DNA from 3 places in the Microbacterium sp. SL75 genome. Region 3 is predicted to be linked to each of the others. Evidence: predicted binding sites of a transcription regulator. Region 3 holds the regulator's gene; each other region holds the start of a gene.

Region 1 (10,591 bases), 620 kb from region 3:
GCTGGGGGACGGTTTCGTCGCCGCCGCGATCTCGTTCAGTTCGGGCCTGCTCATCCTCATCGCGCTGTCGGCGCTGATCCCCGGCGGCCGACGCGGGTTCGGGCGTCTGGTCGGCGGCATCCGGTCTCGATCGATCCCGCCGTGGATGCTGCTGGGCGGTCTGCTCGGGGCGTTCACCGTCGCGAGCCAGGGCCTGACGGTGGCGACCATCGGCGTCGCGCTGTTCACCGTCGGTTTCGTCGCCGGGCAGACCACCGGTGGGCTCGTGCTCGATCGCATCGGGTACGGACCGGCCGGCGTCGTTCCGGTGACCGTGCGCCGTCTGATCGGTGCGCTGCTGGCGATCGCCGGCGTCGTCGTCTGCTTGTCGGGGGACGCGCTCGGCGCGGTTCCGCCCTGGATGCTCGTCGTCCCCGTGATCGCGGGTGCGGGCGTGGCGTGGCAGCAGGGCACGAACGGACGTCTGCGCGTTCGCGTGGAGAGCCCGTTGACCGCGACGCTGGTGAATTTCATCGGCGGAACGGTGGTCCTGCTGATCGCCGCGGGCGTGCACGTCGCGGTCGTGGGGGCGCCGCGCACCGTGCCGACCGAGCCGTGGCTCTACATCGGCGGGGCGGTGGGCGTGATCTACATCTTCTTGTCGTCGGTCGTGGTGCGCCGCACGGGTGTGCTGCTGCTCGGTCTCGGCTCGGTCGTCGGACTTCTCGCGACCTCGGTGCTGCTCGACGCGCTGTGGCCCGCGCCGGCGGCCCCCTCGACCCTGGTGGCTCTGCTCGCCGCGGCCGTGGCGATCGGCGGAGTGACCGTCGCCGCCGTTCCGTTCCGCCGCCGTCGCTGACGGCGGAAACGACGACGCCGCCGAAGACCGGAGTCCCGCGGCGGCGTCGAACGAGCAGGGGTCAGAGACGCGTCTCGTCGACCGAGCGCTTCTTCTTGCCTCCGGGCATGCGTGAGATGTGCTTGGCGGCATCCACGGTCTTGCGTCGTGTGGCGCGGGTGCGAGGGGGCTTGCCGCCGATGTAGAGCCAACCGAGCAGGACCTCGCCCTTGTCGAGCCCGTGCGCCTTGGCGAGCACCTTGCTGCGGGTCTTGTCGTCGGTGCGCCAGAACACGCCGAAGCCCGCTTCGTCGAGCACGAGGCTCAACATGTGGGCGACTCCGGATGCCACGGCCTCCTGCTCCCAGGCGGGGATCTTCTTCGAGCGGAGGTTCGCCACCACCGCGATGATCAGCGGTGCGCGCCGGGGCTTCGACGACATCCCCTTCTTGCCATCCGCCTTGTTCAGCGCGCGGGCGAGGATGTCGCGGTCGGCGCCGCGGATCTCGATGAGCCGCCAGGGCTTCAGACTCTTGTGGTCGGCGACGCGACCGGCCGCGGCGACGAACGCCTCGAGCTCGGGACCGGTGGGGGCGAGGTCGGTGACCTTCGACCACGACCGGCGGTCGCGCATCGCCTCGAGTGCGCTCATGCCTTGTCTTCGGGGGTGAAGTTGAGCGACAGCGAGTTCATGCAGTACCGGTCGCCGGTGGGCGTGCCGAAACCGTCGGGGAAGACGTGTCCCAGGTGAGAGCCGCAGTTGGCGCAGCGGACCTCGGTGCGCTGCATGCCGTGGCTGTTGTCTTCGATGAGCTCGACCGCCTCGGGGCGGACCGACTCGTAGAAGCTCGGCCACCCGCAGTGCGAGTCGAACTTGGTACCGCTCTGGAAAAGCTCGGCGTTGCAGGCGGCGCAGGTGTAGAGACCGGCACGGCTCTCGTCGAGCAGCTCACCGGTCCAGGCGCGCTCGGTACCCGCCTGGCGAAGCACCGCGTACTGCTCGGGGCTGAGTTCGGCGCGCCACTGGTCGTCGGACTTGTCGACGGCGTAGGTCATGTTCACTCTCCTTCTTCGGCTCTATTCTCTCGTGCCCGGCAGCGGTCAGGTCGTGACGGCATAATCTCCGGGTGACCCAGGATGCCGTGACCGCCGTCGTCGATCGTTATCGGCGTTTCTCCGAAGACGAGGCTCCCGGTCGTTCGGCGGTGTACGCGAACTGGGCGGAGCGTGTCGCGGACGACACCGCGGTGGCTGCCGCCCTCGCGCGGATCCCCGAGACGCGACGACAGCCGCCGCTGGTGTTCGCCGTGATGCGTCTGCTCGGCGCGCCCCTCGACGACGTCGATGCGTGGGCTTCATGGGTCACGGCCCACGCTGACGCCATCGTCGAGGAATGCGGTCGCCGGAGCGTGCAGACCAACGAGCCCCTCCGCTGCGCGGCCCTGCTCCCCGCCCTCGCTCTGATCGAGGGGCCGATCGCCCTGCTCGAGGTGGGCGTGAGCGCGGGGCTCTGCCTCTATGCCGATCGGTACTCGTACCGCTATCACCGTGAAGAGATCGTCGCGGTCGACCCCGTCGACGGCCCGAGTCGCGTGGTTCTCGACAGCGACCTCGAGGGGCACCCCGACCTGCACATGCCGCAGATCGTCTGGCGTGCGGGCATCGACCTCAGCCCCCTCGACGCCCGCCGCGCGCAGGACCGCGACTGGCTCACCGGCCTCGTCTGGCCGGGGGAGGAGGGGCGTCTCGAACGCATCGAGGGGGCGCTCGACATCGCGGCGGCCGACCCGCCTCTGCTCGTCGCGGGCGACGGCGCCGAGGCCCTTCCCGCGCTCGCCGCCCAGGCTCCGGCCGGGGCGACTCTGGTCGTGACCACTCCGGGCGTGCTCGCTCACGTGCCCCGGGTGCACCGCGCCGCCGTGATCGATGCCGCCCGGGCGGCAGGCAGGTGGATTACCCTCGACGCGCCCGGCCTGCACGACGGCTGGACGCGGCGCCCCGAGCCCGTGCGGGGCGGATTCGCCCTCGCTCTCGATGGGGAGGTGCTCGCGGAGGTCGACCCTCTCGGGGCGTGGGTGGCGTGGCATCCGGGATCGTGAGCGATGGCGCAGTAGCGTAACGGCGTGCCTCTGTCGGACCGTGACCTCGCCTTCCTCGCTTTCGAGGGCCAGTGGCGCCGTCACGCGGGCGCGAAAGAAGAGGCCATCCGCGCGGAGTTCTCGGTGACGCCTGCCCGGTATTACCAGCTGCTCGGGCGCTTGATCGACACCCCCGAGGCGCTCGCACACGATCCGATGCTCGTGCGCCGGTTGCGGCGGCGGCGCGATGACGCGGCGGATCAGCACCGCGCTCGTCTCGGCCGTACGGCGGCCCGCTGACGGGCTCGCCTCGACGCGACCGATAGCATCGTCCAATGGCCAGATCGACCTTCCCTCGGGATCGCTTCGACGACCTGCCGACTGAATCCGGCCGCGTCGGCGCTCACCGGGCCGAGAACCCCCGTCTGCGCGGATGGATCGTGTTCCTGTGGGCGGCCATCGCCACCCTGGTGCTGATCATCGCCGGCATCTTCGCGACGCTCCTGGTCTCGGGGCGTATCTCGCTCGGTTCCGACGCCGCGCCCAGCCCGACCGTCTCGGTCGAGCCGACCATCCCGGCCGTCGTCGACACGTCGTACTCGGTGGTCGTGCTCAACGGCACTCCCGACAACGGCCTCGCGGCCTCCGTTCGCGACCAGATCGTGGCCGCGGGCTGGAGCGGCGACAACGTCGAGACCGGCAACTCCGACAGCACCGATTTCGCCGACACCACGATCTACTACCGCCTCGAGAGCGACGCGGCCGCGGCCGAGGGCCTGGCCCAGACGATCGGCGGTGCGCAGATCGCGCAGAGCGACTTCCTGCAGCCGACGGACGACCCGAACACCCCGGCCGACGAGAGCGACGTCAAGCGCCTGATCGTCGTGATCGGCCTCGACCGCGCGAGCGGTCAGCCCTCCGCTTCCCCCTCCTCCTGAGTCCGCGGGCGCCGCGTGTTTCCGCGGCGTAACAACTTGGATGCACGCGCGTCAACAATGCTCCGGAACCCCGATTCCGCGGCATCCTCCGTGCTTACGATGACCTCGTCGTTCAGCAACAGGAGATTCGCATGACGCAGGGCACTGTCAAATGGTTCAACGCCGAGAAGGGCTTCGGCTTCATCACCGTCGATGACGGGCAGGACGTCTTCGTCCACTACTCGAGCATCGAGATGTCGGGTTTCCGTGTCCTCGAAGAGGGGCAGGCCGTCGAGTTCACCGTCGGCACCGGTCAGAAGGGCCCTCAGGCGGAGTCCGTTCGCCTGGCCTGAGCTCTGGCGAGAACGCCGCGGCATCCGACTTCCGGATGCCGCGGCGTTCGGCGTTTACGGGGCGGCTCGTGGCTTGCACTCCCTAGGGGCGAGTGCCAGAATGAATTAGCACTCGCTTTCGTCGAGTGCCAAAATCTGCAAGTCACCCGTCCGGGAGGGACGACACACTTATGGCAAAGATCATCGCTTTCGACGAAGAGGCCCGGCGCGGTCTCGAGCGCGGCCTCAACACTCTCGCCGACGCCGTCAAGGTGACCCTGGGCCCCCGCGGTCGCAACGTCGTGCTCGAGAAGAAGTGGGGCGCCCCCACGATCACGAACGACGGTGTCTCGATCGCCAAGGAGATCGAGCTCGACGACCCGTACGAGAAGATCGGCGCCGAGCTGGTCAAGGAGGTCGCCAAGAAGACCGACGACGTCGCGGGTGACGGCACCACCACCGCCACCGTTCTCGCCCAGGCGCTCGTGCGCGAGGGCCTGCGCAACGTCGCCGCCGGCGCCGACCCCATCTCGCTCAAGAAGGGCATCGAGAAGGCCGTCAAGGCCGTCACCGACGAGCTCCTCGCCTCCGCCAAGGAGGTCGAGTCGAAGGAGCAGATCGCCGCGACCGCGTCGATCTCCGCCGCCGACCCCGCGATCGGCGAGCTCATCGCCGAGGCCATCGACAAGGTGGGCAAGGAAGGCGTCGTCACCGTCGAGGAGTCGAACACCTTCGGCACCGAGCTCGAGCTCACCGAGGGCATGCGCTTCGACAAGGGGTACATCAACCCCTACTTCGTCACCGACCCCGAGCGTCAGGAAGCGGTCTTCGAAGACCCCTACATCCTGATCGCCAACCAGAAGATCTCCAACATCAAGGACCTTCTGCCGATCGTCGACAAGGTGATCCAGGAGGGCAAGGAGCTCCTCATCATCGCCGAGGACGTCGAGGGCGAAGCGCTCGCGACCCTGGTGCTGAACAAGATCCGCGGCATCTTCAAGTCGGTCGCCGTCAAGGCTCCCGGCTTCGGCGACCGTCGCAAGGCGCAGCTGCAGGACATCGCGATCCTCACCGGCGGCCAGGTCATCACCGAAGAGGTGGGCCTCAAGCTCGAGAACGCGACCGTCGACCTGCTCGGCCGTGCGCGCAAGGTCATCATCACCAAGGACGAGACCACGATCGTCGAGGGTGCCGGCGAGTCGGAGCTGATCGAGGGTCGCGTGACCCAGATCCGCCGCGAGATCGAGAACACCGACAGCGACTACGACCGCGAGAAGCTCCAGGAGCGCCTCGCGAAGCTCGCCGGTGGCGTCGCCGTCATCAAGGCCGGAGCCGCGACCGAGGTCGAGCTCAAGGAGCGCAAGCACCGCATCGAAGACGCCGTGCGCAACGCCAAGGCCGCCGTGGAAGAGGGTGTCGTCGCCGGTGGTGGCGTCGCGCTCATCCAGGCCGGCAAGAACGCTCTCGCGAACCTCGAGCTCACGGGTGACGAGGCCACGGGCGCGAACATCGTGCGCGTCGCCATCGAGGCCCCGCTCAAGCAGATCGCGCTCAACGCCGGTCTCGAGCCCGGCGTCGTCGCGAACAAGGTCGCCGAGCTCCCCGTGGGCCACGGCCTTAACGCCGCGACCGGCGAGTACGGTGACCTGTTCGCACAGGGCATCATCGACCCCGCCAAGGTGACCCGTTCGGCTCTGCAGAACGCCGCCTCGATCGCCGGCCTCTTCCTCACCACCGAGGTCGTCGTCGCCGACAAGCCCGAGAAGGTCGCCGCTCCCGCGGGCGACCCGACCGGTGGCATGGACTTCTGATCCCCGCCTAGGCAACACACGGAACGCCCCCTCCTCTGGGAGGGGGCGTTCTGCGTGTTGCGGACGTGGCCGCTCTCAGCTCAGCGGGCGGCAGACGTCGGTGACCAGAGCGTCACCCGGTACGCGGTCGGGGGTGGTCAGGTAGACGTTGAAGACGCGCGAGGCGAGAGTGTCGTCGCCGCGCGGGCTCAAGCCGTCTTCCACGAGGCGGGCGTTGATCATGTCGTGCGCCTGTGCGATCTGCTCGTACGGGCCCGTCACACGCGCGACGAGGCAGTCCCGGGGAGGCAGCTCGATCACGGTGAGAGGGGCGTCCACCGTCGTCCCGGGGGCGACGGGCAGGAAGATCGACAGATCGACATCGTGCTCGACGTACTGGTCGTCGTGCTCGATGACGCCGCAGGCTCCGATCGGTGCGATCGACCGCTCGGCGAGGAGAGGCATGAGGCGGCCCCAGAGCTCCCCCTCGTGGGAGTAGGACGCCACGGTGCCGCGCAGGGCTACCGCGGTCAGTGCGGGGACGGTGGTGCGGGTGAGCGTGATGGACATGGGATGGTCTCCGGTTTCGAGAAGGCGGGTGATCAGCGACACCCTCTCCCTCGCTGCGCGAGCTTCCTCATGAAGTTCCGCGCGCTGCATCTGCAGTGCGCGAGTCCACGCCGGAGTGCCACGCGCGTCGAGGAGGGCGCCGATGGCGGAGACGCCGAAGCCCACGTCGCGGAGGTTGCGCACGTCGGCCGCGTCGATCAGCTGGTGCGGAGCATAGCGCCGGTATCCGGTCCAGGGGTCGATGTCGGCGGGGACCAGCACACCATGACTGTCGTAGTGGCGGAGCATCCGCACCGACAGGCGGGTGAGGGCGCTGAACCGACCGATGCTCATCAGGTTCGGGGTCTCGGCCATGAAGCCATCGTGTCCTCTCACATCGTGTGAGGGTCAAGCGTCGGGGCGTCCGTCACGTCTGCGCGTCGGGCCGGTACCCCTCGGGCAGGCGTTCGAGCGGCTGCGTCTCGATGAGTGCGTGCTCCTGGGCGTCGCGGCGATCAGCGAGGGGGAGGGAGACGCGGAAGGTCGCTCCGCCCCCGGGGGTATCGCGCACATCGACCGTGCCGTGCAGCAGATCGACGATGGATGCCACGATCGACAGGCCGAGACCCGAGCCGCCGGTCTCGCGGGTGCGCGAGGTGTCGGCGCGCCAGAAGCGCTGGAAGATCTGCTCGCGGATCTGCTCCGGCACCCCCTCGCCGTGGTCGATGATCTCGATCCATCCCATGTCGGACTCGCCGTCGACGCCGACGCGCAGCCCGATGGGGGAGTCCTCGGCGGTGAAACGCCGCGCGTTGCCGAGCAGGTTCGCCACGACCTGACGCACCTTGTTCTCGTCGCCCATGACCACGGGGGCGAGGCGCGGCACGGGACGGACCACGCCGATCGGTGTGGCCGGGGTTCCATCCGCAGGAGTGGATGCCGCCAACTCGGTGCCGTCCTTCGATCGGCGCCGAAGCCGCGAGAGGGTGGCGCCCGCTATCGCCATCGCCGAGGTGGTGGGAGCGGTGCGACGGCGACCGTTCCCGTTCGCAGGTTTGCCTCCGGCGTCCAGGAGCGGGTCGAGGGTGATGGTGGGAAGGATCAGCTCGTCGCGCGAGGTGGCGTCGTCGACCGTGACCTCACGCTGGGGCGAGGTCACCCGCAGGTCGAGGGCGGCGTCGCGCGCGATCGGGCGCAGGTCGAGGGCGGTGATGGTGACGTCACGGCGTTCGTCGAGGCGGGCGAGCGCGAGGAGGTCCTCGACCAGGGCCCCCATGCGGATCGCCTCCTTCTCGATACGCTCCATCGACTGCGCGACATCCTCGTCGGAGCGGATCGCCCCCATGCGGTACAACTCCGCGTAGCCGCGCATCGTGACGAGGGGTGTGCGAAGTTCGTGGCTGGCGTCGCCGATGAAGCGACGCATCTGCCGCACGGTGGCATCCCGTTGTCCGAGGGCGCCGTCGATGCGGGCGAGCATCGCGTTGATGGCGGTCTTGAGCCGGCCCACCTCGGTGTCGGGGACGATGTCCGTCAGTCGCTGGCTGAAGTCACCGGCCGCGATGTCCATGGCCGTCGTCTCGACCTGGCGGAGGTTGCGGAACGCGAGGGTGACGAGCCACCGGGTCAGCAAGGCCGTGGCGATGAGGATCAGCAGCGCGACGAAGGCGTAGATGCCGATGTAGGCGGCCACGATCCGGTCGGTCGGGGCGAGCGGCTGGATCACCATCTGCGTGTAGACCCCGGGGTTTCCGGGCACCTGCAGCACCCCCACCCGGGCGACGAAGTGCTGACCGGACTCGGGCGACTCGAGTTCGATGCGGCGATCGATCTGGCTGTAGGTCTGCTCGACCGTGAAGGTGGGGGGGATGTCGGGCAGAGCGGTCGTCGACGTGCCGTTGTAGAACGCCTCGCGCTGTCCGTCGGGACCGTACACGACGACCATCGACCCGATCTGCGGGGCGTTCTCCACCTGCGAGAAGACGACCCGCCCGTCGACGGGAGCCGTGGTGAAGATGCTGTTCGCGATACTGCCGGCGGCCTGCTGCGCGAGCTGCTCGTCGAGGTTGTTCACCAGGGTGGTGCGCAAGAACACCATGGTCCCGATGCCCGCGGTGAACAGCCCGATGGCGAGCAACGCGACGGTGACGCCGGTGACCTTGGTGCGCAGGCTCAGCCCGCGCCACCAGCGCGTGAGCGAATCGTCGGAGTGCGACAGGAGCGAGCCTTTCGCTCAGGCGGTCTTGCCCGACTTCAGCATGTAGCCGAAGCCGCGCTTGGTCTGGATGAGCGGCTCCGAGGAGTGCGGATCGATCTTGCGGCGCAGGTACGAGATGTAGCTCTCGACGATCCCCGCGTCGCCGTTGAAGTCGTACTCCCACACGTGGTCGAGGATCTGCGCCTTCGAGAGCACCCGGTTGGGGTTCAGCATGAGGTAGCGCAGGAGCTTGAACTCGGTCGGGCTCAGGTCGATCGAGACGTCTCCGACGCTGACGTCGTGGGTGTCCTGATCCATCGTCAGTTCGCCGGTGCGGATGATCGACTCTTCGTCGGCCTGCATCGTGCGGCGCAGGATCGCCTGGATGCGGGCGACGATCTCGTCCAAGCTGAACGGCTTGGTGACGTAGTCGTCGCCACCCGCGTTGAGCCCCATGATCTTGTCTTCGGTCTCGTCCTTCGCGGTGAGGAAAAGGATCGGCGCGGTGTAGCCGGCGCCGCGCAGCCGCTTGGTGACGCTGAACCCGTTCATGTCGGGGAGCATCACGTCGAGCACGATGAGGTCGGGTTCCTCCTCGAGTACGGCCGAGATCGTCTGCGCGCCGTTGGCCACGGCTCGCACCTGGAAACCGGCGAAGCGCAGGCTCGTGATGAGCAGGTCGCGGATGTTCGGTTCGTCGTCCACGACGAGGATGCGAGGAGCTGTCATGCCCTCATTATCGTGATCTGACCCAGCAATGTGCTGGATATGGAACGGAAAGCCGCGTGCTGGTATGCGTCAGGCGGCCTGGGCGTCGATTCCGTCGGCATCCAGGATCGTGTAGGCGTACCCCTGCTCGGCCAGGAAGCGCTGGCGATTCTGCGCGAAATCCTGGTCGACGGTGTCACGCGCGATGAGCGTGTAGAAGCTCGCGGTGTGGTTCGACTGCTTCGGTCGGAGAAGTCGACCGAGGCGCTGAGCCTCTTCTTGGCGCGATCCGAACGACCCCGACACCTGGATGGCGACCGAGGCCTCGGGCAGGTCGACCGAGAAATTCGCGACCTTGGAGACGACCAGTAGCGGAATGCTCCCGTCGCGGAAGCCCTGGAAGAGCTCCTCGCGCTCGGGGATCGGCGTGGCGCCCGTGATCTGCGGGGCGTTCAACGCCTCGGCGAGCTCGTCGATCTGATCGAGATACTGACCGATGATCAGAACCCTCTCACCCGGATGCCGTTCGACCAGACGTCGGGCGACCTCGATCTTCGCGGGGGCGGTGGCGGCGAGACGGTAGCGATCCTCGTCGGCGGCTGCGGCGTACTCGAGCCGCTCATCGGCGGGAAGGTCGATACGCACCTCGTAGCAGGCCGCGGGTGAGATGAAGCCCTGAGCCTCGATCTCCTTCCACGGCGCGTCGAAGCGCTTCGGGCCGATCAGGCTGAAGACGTCTCCCTCGCGGCCGTCCTCGCGCACGAGAGTTGCGGTGAGGCCCAGGCGGCGGCGCGCCTGCAGGTCGGCGGTGAGCTTGAACACCGGTGCGGGAAGCAGGTGGACCTCGTCGTAGAGCACGAGGCCCCAGTCGAGGGCGTCGAGCAGGGCGAGGTGGGCGTACTGGCCTTTCCGCTTCGCGGTGAGGATCTGGTAGGTGGCGATGGTGACCGGCTTGATCTCTTTGACCTGCCCGGAGTACTCGCCGATCTCTTCGGGGGTGAGGCTCGTGCGGCGCAGCAGCTCGTCGCGCCACTGTCGTGCGCTGACGGTGTTCGTGACGAGGATGAGCGTGGTCGTGCGGGTGTCGGCCATGGCGCCCGCACCCACGAGCGTCTTACCCGCTCCACACGGGAGGACGACGACCCCGGAACCGCCCTCGGAGAAGGATTCGACCGCCTGGCGCTGGTAAGGGCGGAGGCTCCA
Region 2 (10,591 bases), 1.2 Mb from region 3:
GGGCGGATCCGACGGCGTGCACTGGATCGACATCGAGGTCACCTCGGAGGCGTCGGGACGTCCGGTCTTCTCGCTCAGCGGCGAGACGGCCGCCACGGTCGCCCGCCGGGGGATCACGGCCCTGCATTTGTCGATGTCGCACGACGCGGGGCTGGCGACGGCGTATGTCATCGCCGAATCCCGTGCGGGCGCCGAGGCCCCGGCATCCGTGAATCCGCCCACTCGAGAGGACGACGCATGACGATGGCACCGGGAGTGCTGCGCGAAGCGATGATCGACGTCGATGCGATCACCGAGAACGTCCGTCATCTGCGCGCGTTGACGGGGTCGGAGATCATCGCGGTCGTCAAGGCCGCCGGGTACGGGCACGGGGCTCACCGCACAGCCGTCGCCGCGCTTCGCGGAGGGGCGACGCGCATCGGCGTGTCCGACATCGACGAGGCGCTGGCTCTGCGCCGCGCCGGCATCACCGCCCCGCTCTTCGCCTGGCTGCACGCTCCGGGCGCATCGTTCGTCGAGGCCGTGCGCGAAGAGATCGAGCTCGGTATCTCCGACATCGACCAGCTGCTCCGCGCGGCCGAGGCCGCTCACGGTGAGCGACCCGCGACCGTGCACCTCAAGATCGAGACCGGGCTGTCTCGAAACGGCATCGCCCCCGCCGATTGGCGCATGGTGTTCTCCGAGGCCGCGCGTCTCGAGCGCATCGGCCGGCTGCACGTGGTCGGGCTGTTCTCGCACCTGTCGAACACGAGCGAGGCCGACGATCGCGCCGCTCTGGCCCGGTTCGAAGAAGGAGTGGTGCTCGCAGCATCCGTGGGGCTGAATCCGCCGCTGCGGCACATCGCGGCCACGAACGCGGCCATCGCACTACCCGAGACCCGGCTCGGGTGCGTGCGGATCGGCATCGGTCTGTACGGCATCTCCCCGTTCGAGCATCGCTCGTCGGCCGACTTGGGCCTGCGCCCGGCCATGACCCTGCGCGGCGCGGTCGCGGCCGTCCGGCGGGTTCCTGCGGGCACGGGGGTGTCCTACGGATACGACTACCGCACCGACCGCGAGACGACGCTCGCGCTGGTCCCCCTCGGCTACGCCGACGGCGTGCCCCGGCAGGCTTCGGGTCGGGGGCCGGTCTCGATCAACGGCCGCCGGTTCACCGTGGCCGGACGCATCGCGATGGACCAGTTCATCGTCGATGTGGGCGACCACCCGGTCGCGGTGGGTGACGAGGTCGTCCTCTTCGGGGACCCGACCCTGGGCGTGCCTTCGGCGCGGGACTGGGCGGATGCCGCCGACACCATCGACTACGAGATCGTCACGCGCGTGGGCGTTCGCGTGCCCCGACGGGAGGTCCGCGCGTGAGTGTTCCCGACGCACTGCTCGGCGAGCGGGTGATCGAAAGCCCGAGCGACATGGAGGAGCTGGGCCGGCAGATCGGCCGCGCACTGGCCCCGGGCGACGTGGTCGTGCTGACCGGGCCTCTCGGCGCCGGCAAGACGACCCTGACCCGGGGAATCGGCGAGGGGCTCGGCATCCGGGGTCCCGTCCAGAGCCCCACCTTCGTGATCGCCCGCACCCATCCCTCGTTGGTCGGGGGCACCCCTCTCGTGCACGTCGACGCCTATCGACTGGGGGCCGCGGTCGAGCTCGATGATCTCGACATCGACGTCGCGGGTTCCGCGGTGATCGTGGAGTGGGGCCGCGGCGTCGCGGAGTACCTCGCCGACACGTGGTGGGAGATCGAGATCGACCGTCAGGTCGGGGGACGCGGGGTCGACAACGCCTGCGGCGAGATCGCCGTGCACACCGTCGAGCTCGACGCCGACGCCCCGCGGCGGGTCACGATCTCGCGTCTGCCCTGAACCCCGCTCGACGCGCAGAGGAGCCGCCGGATCCTCCCCCTCTTCCGCGCGATGCCGGGGCGCGGTCCGCAGCCCATACCTCGCGCAGCGCGCGCAGGGTCTCGACCGGTTGCTCGACGTGGGCGAAGTGCCCGCTCTCTTCCAGAACACGGTCGTCGTAGTCGCGCATCAGTCGCTCCCACTGGCGGGCGTCGCGCTCGGCGACGAAGACATCGCCCGCACCCCGGACGGAGCGAACCGGGCACGAGATGCGTCGCCACACGCCATCGTCGTGCGCGCGAGAGAGGTGGGCCGCGGACAGGAAGGCCGAGGGACGGATCTCGTCGGCGAGATCGTCGGTCACCGACCGGTCGACGCTCTCCGGATGCCGGAAGAGCGGGCGAGAGAGGCTGTGCAACGCTCCCGTGCGACGCAGCAGGCGCAGCAGCGGGCGGGCGAGGGGGCCGAGACCGCGCAACACCCGCATGGCGAGAACCATCCCCGCCAACCACGGCAGCCTCGGAGCCTGACGGAACGGCCGCCGGGCGACGGCGCGCGCACCGGCGCCGCTGGGGGAGACCACCCCGACCGCGACGGTCTCACGGGGGAAGCGGGCGGCGACGTCGAGAGCGATCACGCCCCCGAGCGAGTGCCCGACGACGCGCCATCTCGGGTAGCCGAGTGCGCGGGCGACGCCGGCTACCGCCACCGCGATCTCGGCCGGCTCCGGCACCGGCCCCGGCGTCTCGCCCCAGCCCGGCAGATCGACCGCGACGATGTCCGACAGGGGGAGGCGGAGCTGGTCGCTCGCCGCGATCATCGGACGCCACGTGCGCCACGACCCGGCCGCGCCGTGCAGCAGGATCGTGGCGACGGGGCTCCCCGACCGCCGACCCGCGTGCACCACGATCGGCGCCGCCCCGGTGGGGACGACGACGCGGCGGAGGCCGAGGGCGTCATGATCCATGCCCCCTCTTTGGAGCGGAGGGGGAGTTCGGATGCCGCCGAGGAGCGGCCGGATACGCTGGATGCGTGATTCTCGGCATCGACACCTCCCTCGGCACCGCCGTCGCCGCGATCGCCCGCGACGGAGAGGTGCTCGCCGACGAGCAGAGCTCCAACCCGCTCGGCCACGCCGAGGTGATCGGCGATCTCCTGCGCCGGGCCACGGTCGCAGCCCCCGCCCCCACGCACGTCGCTGTCGGCATGGGCCCCGGTCCCTTCACCGGGCTGCGGGTGGGTATCGCCACCGCTCGCGTGTACGCCCTCGGCCGCGGCATCCCCGCCGTCCCCGTGCCGAGCCACGACGGCATCGCCCTCGGTCTCCTCCTCGCTGACGTGTTGACGGGGACCGACACCGGTCGCTTCGCCGTCGTCACCGACGCGCGGCGCAGGGAGTTCGCCTACAGCGTCTACGAGGGCATCGACGACGACGGTCTTCCCGTGCGGGTGTCGGACGCGCAGCTGAGCCCTCGCGACGACCTCGACGCCCGGCTGGTTGCCGCAGGCGCCCGTCGATACGACGCCACCACCGTGTCGGCCGCGATGATCGCGCTCGCCGCGGCGCGAGCCCTCGACGCCGGCCGCACGCTCGCGGACTCCGAGCCCCTCTACCTGCGCAGCCCCGATGTGGTCGCCGCGCACGCGCCCAAGCGGGTGAGCTGATGGCGACCCGCACCGCGACCGTCGCCGATCTCGACGGCATCATGGCGCTCGAGCGCGCCTCGTTCCCGACGGATGCGTGGAGCCCGGCGATGATGCGCGAAGAACTCGCCTCACCGCACGGCTGGTACGTCGTCGTCGAAGAGGCGGGTCGACTCGTCGGCTACGCGGGGCTTCGCGCGGTGCGCGGGGCCCGGGATGCCGACATCCAGACGATCACCATCTCCGAGGCCGCGCGCGGCCGGGGGCGGGGCCGGGCTCTGCTGACGGCTCTGCTGGAGGAGGCCGTTCGCCGCGAGGTGCACGACGTGTTCCTCGAAGTCCGCGCCGACAACCCCGTCGCGCAGAAGCTGTATCTCTCCGAGGGCTTCGCCGAGGTCGGTCGCCGCCCCCGGTACTACCAACCCGACGACGTCGACGCGATCGTCATGCAGCTCGATCTGCGCGGGTGGGCCGGGCGGCGGGCGGAGACCGCGGGCATCCCGGCATCCGGTCTCGAAGGACCGGACCGGTCTCACGGAATCGGATCGGAGGCGCCGGGAGAGGCGATTCCCCTGACCTCGTCCGAATCCACGCCACCGACCGCCTCCGGAAAGGGCTGGTGCTGATGAACGCGCCCCTCGTACTCGGTATCGAGACCAGTTGCGACGAGACGGGCATCGGCATCGTCCGCGGCCGACAGCTGCTCAGCAACACGATCGCCTCGAGCATGGACGAGCACGCCCGCTACGGCGGGGTGGTGCCCGAAGTCGCCGCGCGCGCCCACCTCGAGGCGCTGCAGCCTTCGATCGACGCGGCGCTCGCCGAGGCCGGCGTCACCCTCGGCGACCTCGACGCCGTGGCCGTGACGAGCGGTCCCGGTCTCGCGGGGGCCCTGATGGTCGGGGTGGGCGCCGCCAAGGGGCTCGCCGTCGCCCTCGACAAGCCTCTCTACGCCGTCAACCACCTGGTCGGGCACATCGCGGCCGACATCCTCGACGCCGACGCGGGAGAACTCGAGTACCCCACCGTCGCCCTTCTCGTCAGCGGTGGGCACACCTCGCTCCTGCTGGTCCGCGACCTGACGAGCGATGTCGAGCTCCTCGGCGAGACGATGGACGACGCAGCGGGTGAAGCCTTCGACAAGGTCGCGCGCCTGCTGAAGCTGCCGTACCCCGGTGGCCCGGAGATCGATCGGGTCGCCGCCTCGGGCGACCCCACCGCGATCCGATTCCCGCGCGGGCTCTCGCGGGCCTCCGACATGGCATCCCACCGCTACGACTTCTCGTTCTCGGGCCTGAAGACGGCCGTGGCTCGGTGGGTCGAACAGCACGAGGCCGCGGGCGAGGTCGTCCCGGTCGCCGACGTGGCCGCCTCGTTCCGAGAGGCCGTCGTCGACGTGCTCGTGACCAAGGCCCTCGACGCCTGCGAGCGTCACGGCGTTCCCCGCCTGCTGCTGGGCGGAGGCGTCATCGCCAACAAGCGCCTGCGTGATGTCGCCCTCGAGCGGGCCGCGGCCGCCGGTGTGGCCGTGCGCATCCCGCCGCTGCGCCTGTGCACCGACAACGGCGCGATGATCGCCGCTCTCGCCGCGGAACTCATCTCGTCGGGTCGCCGCCCCTCGACCCTCGCCTTCGGAGCGGACTCGACGCTGCCCGTCACCGAGATCCAGGTGGCGGAGGATCCGGATGCCGACGCCCCGGCGCCACGCGCGGGAACGACGCCGTGACCGACACGCCGCCGCCCACGCGCCGTGCACGCAAGGAAGAGGCCGGCCCCGCGGTCGACCTTCCCCCCGTGCCGCCCCTGCCCGCCGGCGTCCGCGCCGCGGGGTCAGAGATCGTCGCCCCCGAGGTGGACGACGACAACCGTCTGCCCACCGCCCAGCTCGAGATGGCGGCGTTCGGCGATCACCTGATCCCGTATGCGCCGCCCGTCCCTCCGAAGCCGCCGTCCGTCGCGCCCTGGGCCCTCGGCGTGGCGGTCATCGCGCTGGCGGCCGCGTTGTTCACCGGCTGGCTGCTTCCGGTCGGTGTGATCGGCTCGACTCTCGCGATCGTCTCGCTCCGGCGGGCCCACGACAGCCGCCGGGTCGCCGTGTGGGCCCTGGCGCTCGCGCTGCTCTCCGTCGCGTTCAGCGTCGGCTGGCTGGTCTGGGGCTTCTCGCAGCTCGCCGTCGGGTGAGCGGAGCCGTCAGACGCGGTCGGCCAGCAGCGCGAGACGCTTCGACCCCACGCGCGTGAGGATGAGCGTGGCCGAGGAATCGCCGCGCAGAGCGAGCTTCTTCCGCAGCACCGCCGGGTCGACGTCGACGCCGCGCTTCTTGATCTCCAGCGTGCCGATGCCCCGCGCGCGCAACGCCTGCGCGAGCTTTTTCGGGTCGGCGGGCAGCTGCTCGCGCACCCGGAACGACGACACGAACGGGCTCGTCAACGCCGCATCCGAGGTGAGATAGGCGATGCCGGGCGCGAGCATGCCGGCATCCAGGGCTCGACCGACCTCGCCGATGAGACGCGCGCGGATGACGGCCCCGTCGGGTTCGTGCACGAACTCGCCGAGCTCGCGCTCCTCGACGTCGGGGCTGTCGCCCGGGGCGGTGAGCTCCCACGCGTCGTCGGCGCGCACGACGAGTGCCGCGCGGCGAACGCCCTCTCGGGCGAGAGCGCCGGCCCAGAGCACGAGCTCGATCGTCGAACCGTCGGCGCTGATCCACTGCGCCTCGAACTCGTCGGGGATCTGCGTGCGGTCGAAGCCCGGCCCGAGCTTCACGCCGCCCGGCGTCTTCCTCAACTGCTCGAAGACCCACTCGAGCGAGGGCGACCACTCGGCCGACGACACCTGTCGCGTCTCGGCATGACCGGCGGTGCGTCGCGCGGGGTCGAGCCACACGGCATCCGTCGCGCCCAGGTCCACGTCTTCGGCGCGCGCGTGCCGCACCGTCGCCGCGTCGCCGAAGGGGGCGAGGTTGTAGGCGGCGATGGCGGCGGTCACCTCGTCGGCGTCGACGGCGTGGACCCGGATGCCGAGGCCCGCCATCCCGAGGGCGTCACCGCCGATCCCGCACCCGAGGTCCGCCACGCTGTCGATTCCCGCGGCGCGGAAGCGTCCGGCGTGACGGGCGGCGATCGAGAGGCGGGTGGCCTGCTCGAGGCCGGCGCGCGTGAAGAGCATGCGGTCGGCGAAGGGTCCGAACTTCGCCGTCGCGCGCGCCCGCAGGCGTGCTTGGCCGACGACGGCCGACACGAGATCGGGGGAGTGGCCGGCGGCCCGCAGGCGCGACACCGACCGGGCGACCTCATCGACCGAATCGAGGGTGCCCACCTCGTCGAGGAGGCGCAGGCCCTCGGGCGTGAGCAGGGCGGTCAGCTCGCTGGTATCCACTGATTCAGCCTAGGCGGGGGTTCTTGCTGGCACTCGCGTTGCGTGAGTGCCAGCGCTTCTCTACACTCGAATTAGCACTCTCCCCGCGTGAGTGCTGACAAGTCTTCTGTAACGAGAAAGAAGAGGTAGACCGTGTCGGTTTCCATCAAGCCGCTCGAGGACCGCATCGTCATCAAGCAGGTCGAGGCTGAGCAGACCACTGCGAGTGGTCTCGTCATCCCCGACACCGCCAAGGAGAAGCCGCAGGAGGGCGAAGTCGTCGCCGTCGGCCCCGGCCGCATCGACGACAACGGCAACCGTGTCCCCCTCGACGTCGCCGTCGGCGACCGCGTGCTCTACAGCAAGTACGGCGGCACCGAGGTCAAGTTCGGCGCCGACGAGTACCTCGTGCTCTCGGCTCGCGACGTCCTGGCGGTCGTCGTCCGCTGATCGAGTGAGATCGTTCGAAGGCCCCGGATGCCACGGCATCCGGGGCCTTCTTCGTACCCGCCGCCGGAGTCCGATGTGGCAGGAAAGACGCGACGGTCGGCGCTGCGAGTCACCGAGGGACCCCTAGGCTGAAGCGGTGACCCCCGCGCCTCCCGCTCCGACCGGCGGGAGCACCCGCGGGGCGCTGTACGCGCTCGGCGCATACCTGCTCTGGGGCGTCCTCCCCCTCTACTTCCTGCAGCTCAGGCCCACCGGCCCGTTCGAGGTGGTCGCCTGGCGGATCATCCTCGCGTTCGTGTTCTGCCTGCTGCTGTTGACGGTGCTGCGCACGTGGCGGCCGTTCCTCGCGATCGTGCGGCAGCCGCGGCTCATGGGGCTCACCGCGTTGGCGGGCGTACTCATCTACATCAACTGGCAGACCTACCTCTACGGCGCTTTGACGAACCACGTCATCGAGACGAGCCTCGGCTACTTCATCAACCCCATCGTGACGGTGCTGCTCGGGGTGATCGTGCTCCGTGAGCGGCTGCGCGTCGTGCCGTGGACCGCCATCGGCCTGGCGGTCGTCGCGGTCGCGGTCATCGTCATCGGCTATGGCGCTTTCCCCTGGATCGCCCTGACCCTCGCCTTCTCGTTCGGCTTCTACGGCCTAGTGAAGAAGCAGATCGGACCGGCGGTGGATGCCGTGAGCGGGCTGACCCTCGAGTCGCTGTGGCTGCTCCCGGTCGCGGCGATCCAGCTGGTGTTCGTCGCGAACCTCACCGGCATCACCCTGGGCACGGCGGGAGCACTGCACACCGTTCTGCTCCTGCTCGCGGGAGCCGTCACCGCCGTCCCCCTCCTGCTGTTCGCCTCGGGGGCACGGCGCGTACCGCTCACCGTCATCGGCCTGCTGCAGTTCGTCGCGCCCATCATCCAGTTCGGGATCGGTGTATGGGTGCTGCACGAGCCCATGACCCTCGAACGGTGGATCGGGTTCGCACTCGTGTGGGTGGCGCTCGTGATCCTCAGCGTCGACTCCGTCGTCGCCTCGCGGCGTCATCGCCGGGCTGCGGTGGACGTGTCCGAGCCCGTTTGACCTGTTTCTTTCGTTTCGCGGCTCGGAATTGCCGCGAAAAAGTAACGATTAGGTCGCGTAATCGACCGTTAACACATTGCAACATCGCGGCTACAAGTGCGCCATTAGGTTTGTCACAATCCGAGCGGGTTATCCGCGCGGTTCCAACTCACCAAGGAGCACCCATATGAGTGTCCTCTCCCGTTCGCGTGCGGCGAAGGTCATCGGCGGTTTCGCCGTGGTCGGCGTCACCGCGCTCGTCCTCGCCGGTTGTACCGGTACCAGCACTCCGTCCGACTCCGGCAACGCCGCCGGTGGAGGCGATTTCCCGATCGACTGCAACGCCGCCGAACCCGCCTCGTACACGCCCGAGTACTCGTCGACTTCGACCGGCCCCGCCAAAGACCTCACGTACAACATCGGCACGGCGCTGCCCGTCACCGGTAACCTCGCCTTCCTCGGCCCGCCCGAGATCGCCGGCACCGAGCTCGCGGCCGCCGATGTCAACGCCGCAGCCAAGGGCGTGAACATCAACCTCCTCCAGGGCGACTCGGGTGACACCGACAACAAGGCCTACGAGACCGAGATCCCGCGCCTGCTGGGTGCGGGTGCGACGGCGATCGTCGGTGCCGCATCGTCGGGAACCTCGCTGCAGTTCATCGACCAGGTCATCGCGGCGAACGCCGTGCAGATCTCGCCTGCCAACACCTCGGCGGCCTTCACCGGGTACAACGACAAGGGCCTGTACTGGCGGACTGCTCCCTCGGACGTGCTCCAGGGCGAGGTCCTCGGCAACCTGATCGCCTCCGAGGGCAACGAGACTCTCGGCATGATCGTGCTGAACGACTCGTACGGCACCGGTCTCGCGTGCTTCACCAAGAAGGCGTTCGAGGGTGCCGGCGGATCCGTCGTGGCCACCAGCCTCTACAACACCGGTGACACGAACTTCTCGGCGCAGATCGAGGACGTCCTGGCCCAGAAGCCCGATGCGATCGCCCTGATCACGTTCGACGAGGTCTCGACGATCATCCCCGACCTGACCGCCAGCTTCGCGAAGGACAAGCTGTTCTTCGTCGACGGCAACCTGAAGAACTTCGGTACGCAGTTCCCGAACGGCACCCTCACCGGCGCCAAGGGGACCTACCCGAGCGTCGATCCCGATTCGACGGCGACTTTCCGCAGCACGCTGGAGTCGTTCTGGACCGGTAAGGGCAACCCCAAGCTCGACGACTTCACCTATGCCCCCGAGTCGTATGACTCGGTCATCCTCCTCGCCCTCGCGGCGCTGAAGGCGGGCTCGGCGGCCGGTCCCGACGTGGCTGCCAACATGCAGGCGGTCTCGGGCGGTACGGGCGGTGGCACGAAGTGCACCACCTACGCCGCGTGCGCCGACATCATCATCGGCGGCGGCGAGGCCGACTATGACGGCGTCTCGGGCCCGATCACGTTCAACGACGTGGGCGACCCGACGCAGGCCACCATCGGTGTCTTCGAGTACGGCGACGACAACAACTACAGCTGGCTCCGCGCCGGTTGATCGGTTCCCCGTGAAGGGCCCCGGGACTTCGGTCCCGGGGCCCTTTCCCGTGCGCGGGGGGAGACCGTTCCGCGGCTCGGCCACGGCATCCACGCGCCTTCAGCTCCCTGCGGGCGGCGCGCACCTCGAACGGTTGGCCGCGAAGGTTCCGGGCGGGGTGCGTTCGTCCGCATTCGAAAAGGCCCGGACAGTGAGGCGTCCACAGGCTCTGACCGCGGCCTCGTGGCAGGCGCACGTCAGCACAAGGCTGCGTCGGAGGGGCCCAGCTAGTCGGCGCGGACCGTAGAGCGAATCAGAAGCTCGGGTCCGTGGCATCCGTTCTCCCGCCTCGCCCGGGCGGTACAGCGCGTCCGCTGCAACGAGCGTCCCGACGACGGCGCGCACTGACCTCCGAGAAGGGCACGTCGTCGCCTTCGAAGCGGTTAGGGCGGGGAAGCCGAGCGGGCGCACCTCGGCGGCAAAGCGGAAGGCCCGAGCCCCTGGGGGACTCGGGCCTTCCGGCGGGGGCTCGGCTCAGGTGCCGAGCGTGCCCAGGTACAGACCGATCACAGCCGGGTCGTCCATGAGCTCGCGACCGGTTCCCGTGTAGGCGTCGCGACCCTGGTCGAGCACGTAGCCGCGGTCGCAGATCTGCAGGCAGCGGCGGGCGTTCTGCTCCACCATGATGCAGGTCACCCCGGCCTTGTTGATCTCGGATACGCGGATGAA
Region 3 (10,591 bases):
TCTCGCGGGCCTCCCGGTCGTCCGCCGCTCTGCCCGACATCCCCGACGCGCAGATCGAGGTCATGCGCTGCCTTTCGACGACCGGCACCCGCACCCCGTCGGAGCTCGCCGACGCGCTCGGTCTCGCGCGCTCGACCGTCAGCAACCTGCTGTCGCAGATGGAGCGGAGCGAACTCGTCGAACGCCGTCTTGTCTCGGGAGACGGGCGCCGCACCCAGGTCGGGCTGACCCCCCTCGCCGCCGCGCGACTGCGCGCCTTCGACGACGCCGCGACCGCGGTGCTCGTCGCCGCGCTTCAGGATCTCCCCGACGGCGATGCCGCGGCCATCGCCGCAGCCCTCCCCGCACTCGAACGCCTGCACGACCGCGTCGTCGACCGGTGAGTCGACGCGGCCGATGCGGGCCGCCGAAGGTCGAGCCAGATCAGGTCGACGCACAGCAAAAGGCCCGCCCCGCGCAATGCGGAGCGGGCCTCGAGGATCGGCGACTCAGAGAGCGGCGACCGACTTCGCGATGGCCGACTTGCGGTTCGCGGCCTGGTTCTGGTGGATGACACCCTTGCTCACGGCCTTGTCGAGCTTCTTGGTCGCGGTGGCGAGCGCCTTGAGGGCAGCTTCCTTGTCACCGGCGACGACGGCCTCGTTGGTGCGACGCACGTGCGTGCGGAGTTCGCTCTTGACGGCCTTGTTGCGCTCGCGCGCCTTCTCGTTGGTCTTGTTGCGCTTGATCTGCGACTTGATGTTCGCCACGTCGAGGGTCTTTCGTTTGAGTGAGTATGGGATTGTGCCGGGCGAGCGGTAGAGGGGCGCTGCACCGGCGATCGTGGAGGTCGGGAAAAACCCCACACGCAAGCCAAGGACCGAGTCTATCAGGTCGCTGCCTCGATCGTGGTGAGCGCCACCTCCAACAGCGCGTTGAACACGCGTGGTCGCATCGCCGTGACGAGGTGCGTCGTGCGCGGGACCACGACGAGCTCCGCGTGGCGCGCGACGGCGAGGAACAACCTCTCGTTCATCCGCAGTTGGTCCCATTGCCCGTTCACGAACCACAGGGGCACGTCGATCCGGCGGAGGGATGCCAGCAGGTCCAGCGTCGAAAGCGACGCCAGGGCCGTGTCCTGCGCGTCGAAGGCGTACCCGCCGGCTCCGAAATCAGGCCGCGTCTCCGGAGGGAGCGTGCGATCGAGCACGCGGTTCGTCAGGCCCAGGCCGCGATCGGGAAGGCTGTCGAAGCGTCGCGTGAAGAACCGGTAGGCAGACAGCCCGATTCCGCGGGGGATCGAGGTGCAAGACGCCGCCACGAACCCCGCCACCGGAGGCCGATCCTCGCCGCCGACGTAATCGATGCCCAGCAGCCCACCCATCGAGTGCCCCACCAGCAGCACGGGGCCGAGCGTCGCGGCATCCCGTACCGCTGCGTCGATCGACGCGAACGCCTCATCGAGGGTGAACGCCTCACCCCGGCGCGTCCCGTGCCCGGGGAGGTCGACGGCGGTGACGGGCGTACCTCGGTCTCGCAGATAAGCAACCTGTGCGCGCCACATCGTCGAAGACGTGCGGATGCCGTGCACGAGCACGACCCGGACCGCCACGGCATCCATCGTAGAAGCGCGAGAACCGCCGGGCGCCCAGGCCCCGCTGCGTCGAGATCACGTAGCCTCGCCCAGGTCACACGACATACCGTGTGGCTCTGCCCAGATCACGTGATCTCGCGTCAGAAGCAGGGCGCCAGAAGCACCGGATGCCGGAACCCTGAGCACCCGCGGACGGGGATGTCGGCGCACCACCGTAGAATCGACGGAACATGTCACCGCGCGCCCTGAAGCCCCTCGAGCCGTCTGCCACTCCGCCGGAGCAGATCCGCAACTTCTGCATCATCGCTCACATCGACCACGGCAAGTCGACGTTGGCTGACCGCATGCTGCAGATCACCGGCGTGGTCAGCGACCGCGATATGCGGGCCCAGTACCTCGACCGCATGGACATCGAGCGCGAGCGCGGCATCACGATCAAGTCGCAGGCCGTGCGCATGCCGTGGTCGACCACCGACGGCACCTTCGCCCTCAACATGATCGACACGCCCGGGCACGTCGACTTCACCTACGAGGTCAGTCGGTCTCTCGCCGCCTGCGAGGGCGCGATCCTGCTGGTCGACGCCGCTCAGGGCATCGAGGCTCAGACGCTGGCCAACCTGTATCTGGCGCTCGAGAACGACCTGACGATCATCCCGGTGCTGAACAAGATCGACCTGCCCGCGGCCGACCCCGACAAGTACGCCGCCGAGCTCGCAGGCCTCATCGGCGGCGACCCTGCCGACGTGCTGCGCGTCAGCGGGAAGACCGGCATGGGCGTCGAGGAGCTGCTCGATCTGATCGTCGAGAAGATCCCGGCCCCGGTCGGCAAGGCCGACGCCCCGGCACGCGCGATGATCTTCGACTCGGTCTACGACGCCTACCGCGGCGTCGTCACCTACGTGCGCATGATCGACGGTTCGCTGCAGCCGCGCGAACGACTGCAGATGATGTCGACCGGCGCGACACACGAGGCCCTCGAGATCGGCGTGTCCAGCCCCGAGCCGGTGCCCACCAAGGGGCTCGGCGTCGGCGAGGTCGGTTACCTCATCACGGGCGTGAAGGACGTACGTCAGTCCAAGGTGGGCGATACGATCACGACGCACCGCAAGCCCGCCACCGATGCGCTCCCCGGCTACACCGATCCGAAGCCCATGGTCTTCTCGGGCATCTACCCGATCGACGGCAGCGACTACGCCGAGCTGCGCGAGGCGCTCGACAAGCTGAAGCTCTCCGACGCCTCGCTGCAGTACGAGCCCGAGACGTCCGTCGCTCTCGGCTTCGGCTTCCGCTGCGGATTCCTGGGCCTCCTGCACCTCGAGATCATCACCGAGCGTCTCTCGCGCGAGTTCGGGCTCGACCTGATCACCACCGCGCCGTCGGTGACGTACGAGGTCACCACCGACACCGGTGAGACCGTGTCGGTCACCAACCCCAGCGAGTACCCCGACGGGCGCGTCGCCTCGGTCTCGGAGCCGATCGTCAAGGTCGGCATCCTGCTTCCAAAGGATTACGTCGGCACCGTCATGGAGCTCTGCCAGACGCGCCGCGGCACCCTGCTCGGCATGGAGTACCTCAGCGAGGACCGCGTCGAGCTGCGCTACCACATGCCCCTCGGCGAGATCGTGTTCGACTTCTTCGACCACCTCAAGTCGCGCACCCAGGGTTACGCGAGCCTCGACTACGAACCGGCCGGTCAGCAGACCGCCGACCTGGTCAAGGTCGACATCCTGCTGCAGGGCGACAAGGTCGACGCGTTCAGCTCGATCGTGCACCGCGAGAAGGCCTATGCGTACGGCACGCTCATGGCCGAGCGCCTGCGCAAACTCATCCCTCGCCAGCAGTTCGAGGTGCCCATCCAGGCCGCGATCGGTGCGCGCATCATCGCGCGCGAAACGATCCGCGCCATCCGCAAAGACGTCCTGGCCAAGTGCTACGGCGGTGACATCACCCGAAAGCGCAAGCTCCTCGAAAAGCAGAAAGAGGGCAAGAAGCGCATGAAGATGGTGGGCCGCGTCGAGGTTCCGCAGGAGGCGTTCATCGCCGCCCTGTCGGGCGACGTCGAGACCAAGAAGTAACGCACCACACCGAGAGGGGTGAACCATGCGCAGGCAGAACTTCACCGATGACACGGTCGACTACGCGGCTGTCGGCGCCACCCAGGCGCACGATCTGATGCAGTACCCGCCCGAGAACTCCGTTCCCGCAGAGGACGCGTGGCGCATCGGCAGCGGTGAGGAGCGCTTCGCCTCGGCGAGCGAGCTGCTGCTGTCGTGGGCGCCGCTGCGTGCCGGCGAGCTGAGCATCAGCGATGTGCGCCCGGCATCGGGCGAGGGGTACTCGGGCGTCGGCTTCGACGCCGACGGCGCACCCGTCGCGCCCAGCAGCCTCGAGGCCGAGCAGCGTTTCGCCGCCGACGGCACGCCCTTCGTCAGCCCTGGGACGGGTATCCGCCTGCACGGCAAGGTCGACGGTCACCGCGCCGACGCCGAGCTGCGCGTCATCTCGGTCTTCGAAGAACCGCGCCGCGTCGGGTTCATCCTCGGCACGGTCGGTCACTCGATCGTCAGCGGCGAAGAGCTGTTCGCGGTCGAGTGGCGCGACAACGACGAGGTCTGGCTCGTGGTCCGCGCGTTCGATCGCCCCACCGCTCCCACCTACCGCCTCTTCACCAGCCGCGTGCGTCGCCGCCGCAAGGCGCTGTTCGCCCGGTACCTGCGCGCCATCTCGCCGCTGTACGCGTCCTGATGGGCGGTCCCCTCCCGCTCGGAGACCCCGCCCCCGTCGACGGACACCTGCCGGCCGACCTCGACATCGACCCGGCGGCCGATTTCGGCGTGTACCTGCACGTTCCCTTCTGCCGGGTGCGCTGCGGCTACTGCGATTTCAACACGTACACCGCGAGTGAGCTGCGCGGCGCCCGGCAAGACGACTTCGCCGACACGCTCGCCGCCGAAGTACGCCTGGCGGGGGGAGTGATGGATGCCGCGGGCGGACGCCGCCCGGCATCCACCGTGTTCTTCGGAGGAGGAACGCCCACGCTTCTGCCGCCGGGGGATCTGGCGCGGATGCTCGCAGCGGTGCGCGACGAGTTCGGGATCGACGCCGCTGCCGAGGTCACCGTCGAGGCGAACCCCGACACGGTCGACGACGCCGTCGCGCGCACGCTCGCCGACGCCGGAGTCACCCGCCTGTCGATCGGCATGCAGTCGGCGCGGCCGCACGTGCTCGCGGTCCTCGACCGCACGCACGACCCCCTGAACGTCGCCACCGCCGTGGCCGCAGCTCGCCGGGCCGGCCTCGACGTGTCGGTCGACCTCATCTACGGGGCGCCGGGGGAGTCGCTCGACGACTGGCGTGCGTCGCTCGAGGCTGCCATCGCGCTCGAACCCGACCACATCTCGGCGTACGCGCTGATCGTCGAAGACGGCACGAAGCTCGCGCGCCAGATCCGCTCGGGCGACGTGGCCATGCCCGACGACGATCTGCAGGCCGACATGTACGAGCTGGCCGACGAGCTGCTCGGTGCCGCCGGGTTCGACTGGTACGAGGTGTCGAACTGGTCGCGGGGCGTCTCGCACCGCTCGCGGCACAACCTCGCCTACTGGCGCGGGAGCGACTGGTGGGGGTTCGGCCCCGGTGCGCACAGTCACGTCGGCGGCCTGCGCTGGTGGAACGTGAAGCACCCCGCGGCGTACGCGCAGCGCCTGGCCGCGCTCGAGTCTCCGGCCGCGGCGCGGGAACGCCCCGACGAGACGGCGCGCCGACTCGAATCGGTGCTGCTGCGCAGCCGTATCCGCGAGGGGCTGGCGGTCTCGGAGATCCTCGGCGAAGGGCGTAAGGCGGTGGCATCCCTCATCGCCGACGGCCTGATCGAGGGCCGGGATGCGGTGAGGGGACGCATCGTGCTGACCCTGCGCGGGCGCCTGCTGGCGGATGCCGTGGTGCGAGCGCTCACGGTCTGATCCGCGAGCCCCCGGCACCGTGTCGGACCGATCCCGTAGAATTGGCACTCCGCAGATGCGAGTGCCAGACGGGAGGAGCAGCTCATGGTGTCGGAACGAGGCCTCCAGGTGCTCCGCGCGATCGTCCAGGATTACGTCGATACGCGCGAACCCGTCGGCAGCAAGGCGATCGTCGACCGCCACGCGTTCGGGGTGTCGGCGGCGACGATCCGCAACGACATGGCATTGCTCGAGGACGAAGAGCTCATCGTCGCCCCGCATACCTCGTCGGGGCGCGTCCCCACCGATAAGGGCTACCGCGTCTTCGTCGATCACCTCGCAGAACTCCGCCCGCTCTCGGGCGCCCAGCGCAGCGCGATCACCTCGTTCCTCGATGAAGCGGGCGATCTCGACGACCTGCTCGCCCGCACCGTCCGCGCGCTCACCCAGCTGACCGGACAAGTCGCGATCGTGCAGTATCCCTCGTTCGCCCGTGCGAACGTGACCCACGTCGAGCTCGTCGCCCTCGGCGGACCGCGCGTGCTGGTGATCCTCGTCACCGACACTGGCCGGGTGTCGCAACGGATCGCTCTCGTGCCCGCCGAGCCGAGCGAGGCAGACATCGTGCAGCTGCGCGCCCGCGTGGGGGCGGTGCTGGTCGGACGCAGCGTCGCCGACAGCTCGCACCAGGTGCAGGCGGTGCTCGCCGACGGACCACGGCCCGGTGTCGCCCTCGACGCGATCTCCGACGCGGTGCTGCGCATCGTGGGCGAAGAGCTGGAGGAGTTCCGCCAGGACCGCCTCGTCATGGCCGGGGCCGCGACGCTCGCCCGGCGCGAGTCCGACTTCCGCGGCAGCATCTACCCGCTGCTCGAGGCCATCGAGGAGCAGGTGACGCTCCTGCGTCTGATGAGCGAGATGGTCGCCGACGAGAAGGGCCTGTCGGCCAGCATCGGCCGCGAGAACGAGCCCTTCGGTCTCGTCGAGGCCTCGGTGCTGGCCAGCCGCTACGACGGCTCGACGGGCGGAGCGCGTGTCGGCCTGCTGGGCCCTACCCGCATGGATTACTCCTCCAATCTCGCGGCGGTCCGAGCCGTCGCGCACTATCTGACCCGGATGCTCGAAGACGACGACACGTCTCGCTGACGCCGAACTCACCGAGCACCCCACCCGAGAACGACCCCGCGCAAGCGGACAGGAAGGCGATTGTGGCTGACCACTACGAGGTCCTCGGCGTCGAACGCGACGCCAGCCCCGAAGACATCAAGAAGGCGTATCGCCGTCTGGCGCGCCAGCTGCACCCCGATGTGAACCCCGGAGACGACGCCTCAGAGCGCTTCAAGCTCGTCACCCACGCCTACGACGTGCTGAGCGACCCGGAGCAGCGTCGCCGCTACGACATGGGGGGCGACCAGAGCCCCTTCGGCGGCGGGGGAGCGGCCGGCTTCGGAGGCTTCAGCGACATCTTCGAGACGTTCTTCGGTGGCGGCGGTCAGGGCGGCGGCGGCCGCGGACCCCGTCCGCGTTCGCGTCGTGAGCGCGGCCAGGATGCCCTCGTGCGCGTCACCCTCGACCTGGGCGACGTCGTCTTCGGTACCCACCGCGACCTCGAGGTCGACACCGCCGTGCTGTGCGAGACCTGCCAGGGAGCCTGCACGCAGCCCGGCACCAGCGAGGTCACCTGCGACATCTGCCACGGCTCCGGCCACGTGCAGCGCACGGTGCGCAGCCTGCTCGGCAACGTCGTCACCAGCGCTCCCTGCAGTGTCTGCCAGGGTCACGGCACGACCATTCCGTACCCGTGCGGCACCTGTCAGGGGCAGGGGCGCGTGCGCGCCCGCCGCACGGTGTCGGTCGACATCCCCGCCGGTGTGGAGTCGGGCCTGCGCCTGCAGCTGCCCGGCTCCGGCGAGGTCGGGCCCGCGGGCGGTCCCAACGGCGACCTCTATCTCGAGATCACCGTCGAGACGCACGAGTCCTTCAGCCGAGAGGGCGATGATCTGGTCGCGACCCTCGAGGTGTCGATGCCGGATGCCATCCTCGGCACGAACACCACGATCCAGTCCCTCGACGGCAGCGTCGACCTCGAGGTGCGACCGGGCGTGCAATCCGGCGACGTCCTGACCATCAAGGGCCGCGGGATCACGCCGCTGCGGGGGAGCCAGCGCGGAGACCTCCGCGTCGGCGTGCACGTCGTCACCCCCACCCGCCTCGACCACAAGGAGCGCGCCCTCATCGAGGAGTTCGCGAAGCGCACGAAGGCCCCGAAGCCCCGCCTGGCCGAGCACCAGCAGGGCATGTTCAGCAAGTTCCGCGACCGCTTCCGGCACTGATCGTGGCACTGCACTTCGTCACCGACGACGCCGGTTCCGCCCGACCGGGAGACACCGTCGAGCTCACCGGCGCCGAGGCGCACCACGCCTCGGCCGTCCGGCGCGTGCGCGTCGACGAGGCGGTGACGCTCGGCGACGGTCGCGGTGTATGGCTGTCGGGCATCGTGACCGCGGCGACCCCGAAACAGGTCGACGTGCGCGTCACCGGGCGCGACGAGCTGCCCGCGCCCACTCCGCGCTTCGTGCTCGTCCAGGCCCTCGCCAAGGGTGACCGCGACGAACTCGCCGTTCAGGCAGCCACCGAGCTCGGTGTCGATGCGATTGTGCCGTGGCAGGCAGCGCGAAGCGTCTCGCGCTGGGATTCGAAGGCCGAGAAGGGTCTCGCGCGCTGGCGCGCCATCGTCCGTGAAGCGGCGAAGCAGGCTCACCGTGCCTGGATACCCGAGGTCCGGGCGGTTGCGCGCACCGCCGACCTCGTCGAGGCTGGGGGCACCGCTGTGATCCTGGTGCTCGAGCCGTCGGCATCCGCTCGCCTCACCGAGGTGACCGCGGAGGCGTCGGACGGCCGCGAGGTGCTGCTCGTCGTCGGCCCGGAGGGCGGGATCGCGCCCGAGGAGCTCTCAGCGCTCGTGGCGGCCGGCGCGCGGCTCGTACGCCTCGGAGACACGGTGCTGCGGACATCGACCGCGGGGGCTGCGGCGATCTCGGTGCTGTCGGCGGCATACGGGCGCTGGTGACGGCGTTTCACCTTTCCGCCCCGGCGCTCGCGGGGATCGAGGCCCGACGTCTCCGCCCCGACCTCCAGCCCGTGCCGGCGCCTCGGAGAGCGACGGATGCCGGAACCCCCGACCTGGGTGTCGGAGGCCGTCACTAGACTGGATGCTATGAGCGAACCGTCGATCTTCACGCGCATCCTGCGGGGCGAGATCCCCGCCGAGATCGTGGCCGAGACCGAGAACGCCTTCGCGATCCGCGACATCGCGCCTCAGGCGCCGGTGCACCTGCTCGTCATCCCCAAGACGCAGCAGTACCGCAACGTCGTCGAGCTGGCCGCGGGCGATCCCGACCTGCTCGCCGAGATCATCGGGCTCGCCCATTCGGTTGCCGCCGCGCACGCCGACGGCGACTTCCGCCTCATCTTCAACACCGGCGAGGGCGCCGGCCAGACCGTCTTCCATGTGCACGCCCACGTCCTCGCGGGTGGCCTGAACGAAAAGAGCTTGGGTGGCTGATTCCGCCGAAGAAACCGTCTCCGACCACATCCAGGTCGACGGCGTGGCCATGGTGCAGCTTCTCGGCCCGCAGGATCGCCTCCTCCGCGTGGTCGAGAAGGAACACCCCGACGTCGACGTGCACGTGCGCGGCAACGAGATCACCCTGTCGGGCGCACCCGGTGCGGTGCGCGCGGCCCGCGGCCTCGTCGACGAACTGCTCAGCATGACCCGCTCGGGGCAGGGCCTCGACCCGTCCGACGTGTCGAGCTCGAACCGCATGCTCTCCGACGGCGGTCCCCGACCCTCCGAGGTGATGGGCGAGGCGATCCTCTCGTCGCGCGGCAAGACCATCCGTCCCAAGACCGCGGGCCAGAAAGAGTACGTCGACGCGATCGACGAGAACACCATCGTCTTCGGCATCGGCCCCGCCGGTACCGGCAAGACCTATCTGGCCATGGCCAAGGCCGTGCAGGCGCTGCAGCGCAAAGAAGTCAACCGCATCATCCTGACGCGGCCGGCCGTCGAGGCGGGGGAGCGGCTCGGGTTCCTCCCGGGCACGCTCACCGACAAGATCGACCCCTATCTGCGCCCGCTCTACGACGCGCTTAACGAGATGATGGACCCCGACATCGTCCCCAAGCTCATGGCGACCGGCACGATCGAGGTCGCGCCGCTGGCGTACATGCGCGGTCGCACGTTGAACGACTCCTTCGTCGTGCTCGACGAGGCGCAGAACACCACGCCCGAGCAGATGAAGATGTTCCTCACGCGCCTCGGCTTCGGCACGCGCATGGTCGTGACCGGTGACATCACGCAGGTCGATCTCCCGCAGGGTGCCTCGGGACTGCGACTCGTCACGCGCGTACTCGACGACATCGACGACATCCATTTCTCCCGCCTCACCAGCGACGACGTCGTGCGCCACAACCTCGTGGGCCGCATCGTCGACGCCTACAGCGAGTACGACGAGAAGCGCCTTGCCGCACGTCGCGAACGCGACGAGGCATCCGAATTCGCCACCCGTGCGGAGCGACGCGGCCCGAGCGCCGCCGGTCCCCGCGATCACCTCCCGAGACGAAACCGCTCATGACGATCGAGATCAACAACGAGTCCGACCACCAGATCGACGAGCAGGTCCTGCTGCGTCTGATGGAGTACAACCTCGCGGAACTGCACGTGAGTGCCGACGCCGACGTGGCCATCGTGCTCGTCGACGAGGGCGCCATGGAATCCCTCCACGTGCAGTGGATGGACGAGCCCGGCCCCACCGATGTGCTCAGCTTTCCGATGGACGAGCTGCGTCCCGGTTCCGAAGACGCCCCCACGCCCGCGGGCTTGCTCGGCGACATTGTTCTCTGCCCGGCTGTGGCCGAAACCCAGGCCGTCGCCGCGAAGCACTCCACGCAGGACGAGCTGATCCTGCTCACGACCCACGGGCTCCTGCACCTCCTCGGCTTCGACCACGCCGAGCCCGACGAGGAGCGCGAGATGTTCGGCCTGCAGCGCGAGCTCATCACCGGCTTCCAGGCC

The links. Region 3 encodes HrcA, which represses chaperone genes, less so after heat shock. Its sites were predicted from a motif close to TTNGCACTCGNNNNNNNCGAGTGCNAA; they were not measured.
Region 1: groL (chaperonin GroEL) is a predicted target of HrcA. The motif match lies at 4,271-4,297, and genes of this name have one in related genera.
Region 2: groES (co-chaperone GroES) is a predicted target of HrcA. The motif match lies at 6,887-6,913, and genes of this name have one in related genera.

Annotation. Positions count from the first base shown of each region.
Region 1 covers NZ_CP113067.1:211,596-222,186, reverse strand. The annotation lists gene OVA17_RS00995 (DMT family transporter) at 1-838, shown strand, start outside; gene OVA17_RS00990 (nitroreductase family protein) at 900-1,469, opposite strand; gene msrB (peptide-methionine (R)-S-oxide reductase MsrB) at 1,466-1,873, opposite strand; gene OVA17_RS00980 (DUF2332 family protein) at 1,945-2,916, shown strand; gene OVA17_RS00975 (DUF3263 domain-containing protein) at 2,941-3,195, shown strand; gene OVA17_RS00970 (LytR C-terminal domain-containing protein) at 3,231-3,833, shown strand; gene OVA17_RS00965 (cold-shock protein) at 3,965-4,165, shown strand; gene groL (chaperonin GroEL) at 4,336-5,955, shown strand; gene OVA17_RS00955 (MerR family transcriptional regulator) at 6,031-6,858, opposite strand; gene OVA17_RS00950 (sensor histidine kinase) at 6,911-8,581, opposite strand; gene OVA17_RS00945 (response regulator transcription factor) at 8,717-9,409, opposite strand; gene OVA17_RS00940 (DNA repair helicase XPB) at 9,479-10,591, opposite strand, start outside.
Region 2 covers NZ_CP113067.1:1,875,263-1,885,853, forward strand. The annotation lists gene OVA17_RS08775 (holo-ACP synthase) at 1-241, shown strand, start outside; gene alr (alanine racemase) at 238-1,359, shown strand; gene tsaE (tRNA (adenosine(37)-N6)-threonylcarbamoyltransferase complex ATPase subunit type 1 TsaE) at 1,356-1,859, shown strand; gene OVA17_RS08790 (alpha/beta fold hydrolase) at 1,837-2,805, opposite strand; gene tsaB (tRNA (adenosine(37)-N6)-threonylcarbamoyltransferase complex dimerization subunit type 1 TsaB) at 2,871-3,503, shown strand; gene rimI (ribosomal protein S18-alanine N-acetyltransferase) at 3,503-4,108, shown strand; gene tsaD (tRNA (adenosine(37)-N6)-threonylcarbamoyltransferase complex transferase subunit TsaD) at 4,108-5,208, shown strand; gene OVA17_RS08810 (hypothetical protein) at 5,205-5,663, shown strand; gene OVA17_RS08815 (class I SAM-dependent methyltransferase) at 5,673-6,860, opposite strand; gene groES (co-chaperone GroES) at 6,993-7,289, shown strand; gene rarD (EamA family transporter RarD) at 7,426-8,367, shown strand; gene OVA17_RS08830 (ABC transporter substrate-binding protein) at 8,534-9,883, shown strand; gene OVA17_RS08835 (ABC transporter ATP-binding protein) at 10,397-10,591, opposite strand, start outside.
Region 3 covers NZ_CP113067.1:3,027,823-3,038,413, forward strand. The annotation lists gene OVA17_RS14365 (MarR family winged helix-turn-helix transcriptional regulator) at 1-383, shown strand, start outside; gene rpsT (30S ribosomal protein S20) at 489-749, opposite strand; gene OVA17_RS14375 (alpha/beta fold hydrolase) at 869-1,591, opposite strand; gene lepA (translation elongation factor 4) at 1,804-3,648, shown strand; gene OVA17_RS14385 (DUF1990 family protein) at 3,674-4,318, shown strand; gene hemW (radical SAM family heme chaperone HemW) at 4,318-5,535, shown strand; gene hrcA (heat-inducible transcriptional repressor HrcA) at 5,620-6,660, shown strand; gene dnaJ (molecular chaperone DnaJ) at 6,723-7,847, shown strand; gene OVA17_RS14405 (16S rRNA (uracil(1498)-N(3))-methyltransferase) at 7,850-8,584, shown strand; gene OVA17_RS14410 (HIT domain-containing protein) at 8,732-9,079, shown strand; gene OVA17_RS14415 (PhoH family protein) at 9,129-10,151, shown strand; gene ybeY (rRNA maturation RNase YbeY) at 10,148-10,591, shown strand, end outside.